Linked DNA regions of Salmonirosea aquatica. The protein of the gene in region 1 interacts with the protein of each later gene in a pairwise test. Links are inferred from orthologs where the notes say so. Each region holds a gene or a part of one and is shown on either strand. Other genes may lie near its edges.

The links. Proteins that work in one complex are often made in the same cells at the same time.
Region 2: the proteins of ung (region 1) and GBK04_RS14460 interact in binary tests that used the Escherichia coli proteins (3 or more experiments, as listed by UniProt). The link is inferred for Salmonirosea aquatica from one-to-one orthologs.

What each region holds. Positions count from the first base shown.
Region 1 is NZ_WHLY01000002.1:6,214,105-6,218,257, forward strand. Bases 720-3,611 are described here. They hold ung (uracil-DNA glycosylase), read left to right. Parts: upstream 720-1,778; coding sequence 1,779-2,444; downstream 2,445-3,611. Other genes in these bases: GBK04_RS27040 (O-methyltransferase), read right to left, coding at 720-1,222; apaG (Co2+/Mg2+ efflux facilitator ApaG/CorD), read right to left, coding at 1,300-1,686; GBK04_RS27055 (Dabb family protein), read right to left, coding at 2,499-2,882; GBK04_RS27060 (zinc dependent phospholipase C family protein), read left to right, coding at 3,418-3,611. Outside these bases: GBK04_RS27035 (monooxygenase), read right to left, coding at 1-386; more of GBK04_RS27040, read right to left, coding at 446-719; more of GBK04_RS27060, read left to right, coding at 3,612-4,153. UniProt on the Escherichia coli protein: Excises uracil residues from the DNA which can arise as a result of misincorporation of dUMP residues by DNA polymerase or due to deamination of cytosine.
Region 2 is NZ_WHLY01000002.1:3,171,750-3,175,366, forward strand. The notes cover bases 631-3,617. They hold GBK04_RS14460 (nucleoside-diphosphate kinase), read left to right. Parts: upstream 631-1,907; coding sequence 1,908-2,327; downstream 2,328-3,617. Other genes in these bases: GBK04_RS14455 (DHH family phosphoesterase), read right to left, coding at 694-1,722; GBK04_RS14465 (alpha/beta fold hydrolase), read right to left, coding at 2,444-3,346; GBK04_RS14470 (fasciclin domain-containing protein), read right to left, coding at 3,457-3,617. In the rest of the region: BamJ family beta-barrel-assembly machinery protein, read right to left, coding at 1-579. UniProt on the Escherichia coli protein: Major role in the synthesis of nucleoside triphosphates other than ATP. The ATP gamma phosphate is transferred to the NDP beta phosphate via a ping-pong mechanism, using a phosphorylated active-site intermediate.

The sequences.
Region 1 (4,153 bases):
CCCAGCGGCATGGAAAGTCCGTACTGTTTCCCGCCGTGGTGGCCCGCGTCCCAATTCAATTTATGGTACAGCAGGCTTTCGTTGGCATTGTAAGGCTTCACTCGTTTCAGACCTTCGGCCTGGGCATCGGGCTGCCTGGAAAGGATATTGATAAGATTAGCATACGATTTTCCTTTTGCCAAAACCAATCCATGCTGATTAAAGGCATTATCCTGTTCGGAAGCGTGACAGCCCGCAGTGGCGCAGGTAGGGGTAAAAATCCGGTCCTGAATAAACCCAAACGAGGTCATTTCGGTCACCGCCGGCTCTTGCATTTTTTCCTGGCATCCGAGCGCCAACACCACACTAGCACCGGCCATTACGACTCCTGTCCTCAATTTTAGCATAGGGTACCCGATTTATAGCGATCAGTCGTTTTCTAACGAAAATTTACACATAAAATTTGTCAAAAGCGTAACCGGAACTGTTCCTTCGCCTGTTCCTTCCGGAAAAATATCAGCCCCACCCAGAACAAGTCGACGGCCACCTGTACCTGAGGATGTGCTTTGATTTTTTCCCAGGCCATTGTCATTTCCTTTGACCAATAAATATCGTCGAATATAAGCACAGACGCATCATCTGTATAGGGAAGCACATCCTCAAAATACCGCAAGGTAGGCTCCAATCTATGATTGGCATCAAAAAAGACCAGATCAATTGTTTTTTGTTGCGCGTTGAGCCAGGCGGGTAGTGTATGATCAATATTCCCTACTACCAGTTCAATGGTACCTACCCCCAATTTTTCAAAGTTTTCGGAAGCCAAACGGGCCGTTTCGGGACAGCCTTCCATGGTGGTCACGTGTGCATCGGTAGCCGCTCGGGCAAAATACGCAGTTGTCAACCCCAATGAGGTACCTAATTCCAGTACGGTTTGGGGATTGAAATGGCGGGTAAGGCGATAGAACAGTTCTCCAAAGCGAGCCGGTTTCTCTGCGTTGCGGGCAATGTCACTAATTTTTCGGCGGTTGGATCTGTTGCGGCGCGAACCGGCCCCCAGGTCCAGAATCTCGATTTCATCGGTGTTTTTTAAAAGCTGTCGGCGTAAGGAAGCGATTGCTTCGAAATCGGATTTATCCTCAGCTGATGGACAAATTGCCTGGGTATACAAATCGTAAATAAAAGGGGAATGGATCGAATGAGCATTGCCGGCACGTAGCTGGTGCTTGAGGTAAGGAAGAATCAAAGGGAAATGGAAATGTACGATTGAACAGGTCGAATGCGAAAGAAAATAGCAATCCAACAAGTAGGATATAGCCCGGATCAGTTAAGTCGGTAGGGAACGATAAGAGTGAATTCAGGGATGACCACATTGAAACGACGCCCGTCCAGAACCCGCTCCATAAGGTAATTTCCGGCCATCTTACCCAGGTTGGTACGTAAATTACAACCCGAAACGTATTCGTGGATCTCGCCGGGTTCCAGCACGGGTTGCTGACCAACCACACCTTCGCCTTCCACTTCCCGTACGACTCCGTTGGAATCGTAGATATTCCAGCGGCGGCGTAGGAGTTTGACGGTGTTGTCGCTGTGATTTTCGATAATTACCTTGTAGGTAAATACAAAATGAGTTTGTCGCGGATTGGAATAATCGGGCTGATATTCAGTAACTACCGATACTTTCACCCCCTCAGTTACTTCCGATACCATGGCTAAAATAGTTTATTTGTATAACGAAATTAGCATTCCGATGTTTATGTTGACAAGCGGTACCTTTTTAAATTCCTAAATTAACAAAGAATATGGACGTTACCATCGAAGAATCCTGGAAAGCGAAATTAAATGCCGAATTTGAGAAGCCCTATTTTAAAGAATTGATCGAATTTGTGAAACAGGAATACCGAACCCATACCGTTTATCCTCCCGGAAAACTGATTTTCAACGCTTTCGACTCCTGTCCCTTTGATGCCTGCAAGGTAGTAATTCTGGGCCAGGATCCCTACCATGGTCCCGGGCAGGCCAATGGCCTGTGTTTTTCGGTGAATGACGGCATTCCTAAACCACCTTCTTTACTGAATATTTTCAAAGAACTCAAGGACGATGTGGGCACGCCGATTCCGGTTTCGGGAAATCTTGAGCGCTGGGCACAGCAGGGGGTGTTACTCCTCAATGCTACGCTCACGGTCCGGGCCGGAGAAGCTGGCTCGCATCAGAAGAAAGGATGGGAAACGTTTACCGATGCTGTAATTGAGCGTATCAATGAGGAAAAGGAAGGGATTGTGTTCCTACTCTGGGGAAAATACGCGCAGGAAAAGGGAAAGATCATTGATAAAACCAGACATCATATCCTGGAGGCCAAACACCCCTCCCCTATGGCTGCCAAGTGGGGCGGATGGTTTGGGAGTAAACATTTCAGTCAGACCAATACCTACCTTCGGAAGCTTGGAAAACCGGAAATTGTGTGGTAAAAAAAAGCACCGTCAGTGAGACGGTGCTTAAAATCAGTAAGGTACCTGCGCTGGCTACTTTTCAATCACCGAGTTCAGTTCCAGTACATTTTCCCAGTACGGGCTGTTGTTTTTGACAAACTCTGTGTGTTTGGGATGCTGATCGTACGTTTGAATCCCTTCTTCATTCCGGAAAGTCAGGTAGTGAATTACATCGAAGTCCCGAGCAACATTGTCATTATTCAGCACTTTTCCTCCCGTATAACCCACAATGGCGGGAATCTGCCGGCGTAGGTTCGAGAACTCCTGCATGTGCTTTTCAACTTCGGCCGCTGGGGTACCTGCTTTGAACTTGATGCATACCACCCGCTGCACTTCGGCTTTTTGGTGGGGCGTATAAGCTCCGTAGATGATGAGCATAAATAATCCCAGAATGAATACGGGAATTAAATAGCCCAAAGTTTTATTTTTTGGTTTCATTTGATTTACGTTGTCAATGATATGAGTATAACTGCACAAAGGTACGTATAGTTCAATATTTTTGTACTATTTGAATATTAAATTGCACTAAATATTGCAAATTTCATAAAATGCCAAATATTCCATATTGAAATTAACAAAATAAAGAATATTAATTGGTTCATTATGTTACAAAATATCTGTAAAATCTGTCTAGATACGTTGTATCATTTAGGCTTTGAAACTATTTTTTTGCTTTTTAGAAAAATACAGATTTAATATTTCGCGCTTTTTGAAATGATTATGAATAAAACAAGAAAAATCCCTTTCAAAAACGGAATTTTGCACATTTAAAATATTCTTTGGTTAGCATTTGCCTTCCTACTTTCCAAATAGTACCCAACAAGTGAGAAAAACGTTGCTTTGTATTCTATATAGTGTGGTTTTATCACTTCTACTCTCCTTTCAACCTAAGTGGGGCTTTTGGGCGCATCGGCATATCAATCGGCTGGCGGTATACCGGCTGCCGATTGATATGCAATACTTTTACAAAAAGCAGATTGATTTCATCACGGAAAATGCCGTAAATCCCGATCGGCGACGGTATGCGATCGTGGGGGAAGCCGAACGGCATTTCATCGATCTGGATGTATATGGAGATAGTGCCCTGGCCATATTACCCTTGTACTGGAATCAGGCCAAAGAAAAATTCGGAGAAGATAGCCTGCGCAGGCATGGCATCGTACCCTGGTATGTACAGACCGCCGTTTTTCAGCTGACTGAAGCCATGCGGGACAGAAGCCCCTCCCGCATCCTGCGTCTTTCGGCCGATTTGGGACATTACGTGGCCGATGCGAATGTACCCCTTCACACTACTCGAAACTACAATGGTCAATTGACCGGTCAGGAGGGTATTCATGCTTTTTGGGAGTCGCGCATACCCGAACGTTATGCCGAAGGGTACGAGATGTGGCTGGGGAGCGCTGAATACGTAGAGAGCCCCGCCCAAGCCGTATGGGGTGCTGTCGCAAAAGCCCATGCCGCTTGTGATTCGGTACTACGGATCGAAAAAGAGTTGAGTGAGGAATTTAAACCGGACCGTAAGTACACTTTTGTAGAACGCAACCGAGTGCTGGTACGTACCTACTCCGATGAATTTACCGCCCGGTATGCTACCCGGCTCGACGGGCAAGTAGAGCGTCAGATGCGTTCCTCGGTGCAGTTGGTGAGTGACTTATGGTACACCTGCTGGGTAAATGCCGGACAGCCTG
Region 2 (3,617 bases), 3.0 Mb from region 1 along the record:
AGGGCCCGAGCCGGGCGACAGCACCACGTAAGCCAGGCCCGAATCTGTTTTCTGCGCTTTGCCCTGAAGACTGTTGTCAGCGATGTACTTATCGATGGTTTTGGCATCGATACCTTTCTGGGCAGCTCCCTGCTCGGCCTGATCTTTCTGGAATTCTTCGGAAGTCTGGATATTCAGTACTTTTACGGTAAATGCCAGGTCAGTACCTTTTTTAACCATAGGAGGCATAGGCTGCATCATCTTGGCAAACAGCGTGTCAGCGCTCACAAAAAAGGTAGCACTGTCGCCTTTGGCCAGCATGGCCAGCCCTTCTTCAAAGCTACCTTTGAAAGGAGGCTGCTGAAGTACCAGCTTCACGGGCATATTTTCTTTATAGGTATCGCGCAGCACGGAGTCCTCGCTGTTTTTAAGGACCAAGTGAAACGACATAATGTCGCCCATTTTGGCTTTGCGTGCATCTTCGTTTTGCTCATGAAACTGGTATTTTAGTCCATTCTCTGTTACCTGTACCCGATGCTGATTGCAGGAGGCGGCCAGGATGCAGATGCCCAGCACAAAGCCGATTGTTTTAAGATTCATTGGTTTCTGGTTAAATATAAAATAGAGTAGTTAGTGATTTTGAGTTGATTGCGAAATAATACTACCTATAACGTGCATCCTCCGATTTTTGTGCAAAGGAATCAAAAAAACGCCTCATTTCTCCACGCTCAGGAGCTGGGCTTTGTAAAAAGGCAGAAATTTCAGAAACTGATCCACCGTTTCCTGCAAAGAAAGCGTCGTGCGTCCCCCGGAGGCATTGCGGTGGCCGCCACCATTGAAATGCGCACTCGCCAGGTCCCGCACCGAAAAATCCCCAAATGATCGGAACGAGATCTTGACTTCCCCTTTCCGTTCGATAAATAGGGCCGTCATCACCACGTCTTCTATCTGTAAGCCGTAGTTCACGATACCGTCGGTATCACCCGTGCCCGATTTGTACTTTTCCAATTCGGCGGCGGTCAGAGTCATGTAGGACGTCCGGTACTCAGGAAGTACCTGTAGGCGATTGCTCAGCACATGGCCTAGCAGCTTCATGCGCAGCAGGGGCGAGTTATCAAAAATCATCCGGTGCACTTTATTGATCTCCAGACCAGTCCGCATGAGTTCGGCAACCGCCAGATGTACCTCAGGAGTGGTATTTCCGTGCCGGAACGAACCTGTGTCGGTCATAATGCCTGCGTACAGGCACTCGGCCATTGGGACGTCGAGTATTGCTGTGCCGTCAAGGTATCGGATGGTTTCAAAAATCAACTGCGCCGTGGCGGCCGCACCCGTATCCCATAGCATAATATCGGCGAACGGTTCGGGTTCGATATGGTGGTCCACCAGCAATTTGGTAGCCGTGGACTCATTGACCCAGCGTCCCAATTCCTTCAGACGGGAAATAGCCGAAAAATCAAGGCAACACACCAATGTGGCTTCCTGAATCACTTCCCGGCATTCGCGGGCTTTGGCGTTGGTACCTTCGAACACCAGCACGCGGTCGGCCGTGGGCAACCAGTGTAGGTTGGAAGCGATGTCGGTGGGGCTGATGACGCTCACCTGGTGCCCTTTCTTTTCCAGATACAACGCCCAGCCCAGTGAAGACCCCATGGCGTCAGCATCAGGGTCGCGGTGCATCGTGATTACGACTTTTTGGGGAGAAGCTAATACAGCGCGTAGTGCGTCAAAAGGTTGATTCACAAGAATTTGTAGTAAAAGACCAGCGCAAATAAAAAGTTGCCTGATGAGAGTAGCCACCCCGCCCGCCCGCCGGGCGGTTCAGTATGGGCGCACAAAATTAACAAAACTGTTGGGATTTGCGACCTGTTGTCGGTTTTATGGGGAAAATGGTTAGTTTTGCGGCCAAATAAAATTTTGCATTCAATATGTCAGGGAACAGAACTTTTACGATGATTAAGCCCGATGCCGTAGCCGAAAACCATACGGGGGCGATCATCAAAATGATTGAAGAAGCGGGTTTCAGTATTGTGGCTTTGAAGAAGACTTTATTGACTCCCGAACGGGCCGGCGAGTTCTACACAGTACACAAGGAACGGCCCTTTTATGCCGACCTTTGCAAGTACATGTCGTCGGGTGCCATTGTACCCATGATCCTGGAAAAAGACAATGCCGTAGCTGATTTCCGGACGCTGATCGGTGCCACCAACCCGGCCAATGCCGACGAGGGAACGATTCGTAAGCTATTTGCCAAGTCCATTGAGGCCAATGCCATCCACGGCTCCGACTCTGATGAAAACGCCACGATCGAAGGGAATTTCTTCTTTTCGGGTACCGAGCAGTTTTAGAACAAGAGAGGGTCTATAAGTGAAAAAGGGTCTGGATTCGATTGAATCCAGACCCTTTTTGTATATATGAGCAAAAGACTCTGACCTAAGCTTATGACTCCCAGAATCGGCACCGTTTACTTCCCGGCCAGGTGCTCTAGTTTTGGTTTTCTGATCAATTCCAGCAGACTTTTCCGAATCAGCTCCGGGCGATCCCACATAAGTGTATGGCCTATTCCTTCTACCGGAATCAGCGTAAACGAGGCGGCGTTGATCAAATGCTTCTGGGCATATTCGGCATTGGAAAAATAAATAAGCTGATCGGCATTGCCGTGCAGCATAATGATTCGTGACCGAATGCGCTCCCAGCCGTCCTGAATATCTTCCAACGCTTTTTGGTGATGTAGCTTCTCATCGTTAGCTACCCGCAGAATAGTCGGGAAAAACCAGCCAAACCAAGGGGAGTCGATGACATAGCTAATGGGGTACGTATATTCCTGGCCGGGGGCCAGAGACGACGAAATGAAAAGAATGCCCGACACTACATCGGGATTGTCCATTGCCAGCTTGGCTACCACCGAGCCTCCGTACGAAGAAGCCGCCAGCACTACCTTGCGGCCTTGCCGGGCATAGTGATCGATAAGAGGCTGGAGAAAATGCGCCTGTTTTTTGACGGAAATCACAGACTGACCAAAATCAGAATAGCCGTAACCGGGGCGATCCACGCCCACGAGCATAGTATGGTTAGTAACTGAGGTATCGGAGTAAAGCGAACTGAAGAAGCTCAATGAACTCGGAGCGCCGTGCACCAGGATCGTGACCGGCAGACTGTCCTGTCCGAACTCTACGAATCGTACCGTGCGTTTCTCGACTTTGTAGCGATGAATTTTGATCGGCATGGATTTGGCGGTAAAAAGCGCCGTCAATTCGCTGTCGCTGGTGCGAAAATCGACCCGCTGCGCCATCCACCAGGAACCTATCAACGCAATAATCAGGATGCCCAGCACCCACCGCAACCAAATCCTCTTTTTACCTTTCATGTTTGCTACACTTCACTGTCCATTCAAACGCTTTGTACCTTCTTCAACATAAAAAGCGAGCCACGGGTTGCCGTGATTGGATTTTTATGTTGAAAAATCTTAGTGAATGGTTACGGCATCAGTACCCGGTCAATGATATGAATCACGCCGTTGGTCGCCAGCAGGTTGGTTTGGGTGAGCGTAGCGGGGGCCGTGTTTTTGTTGCCGGTGATTTTGACCCCGTTGTTCACATCCACTTTGATAGTCTTGGTGGATACGGTCGTCAGGGTAC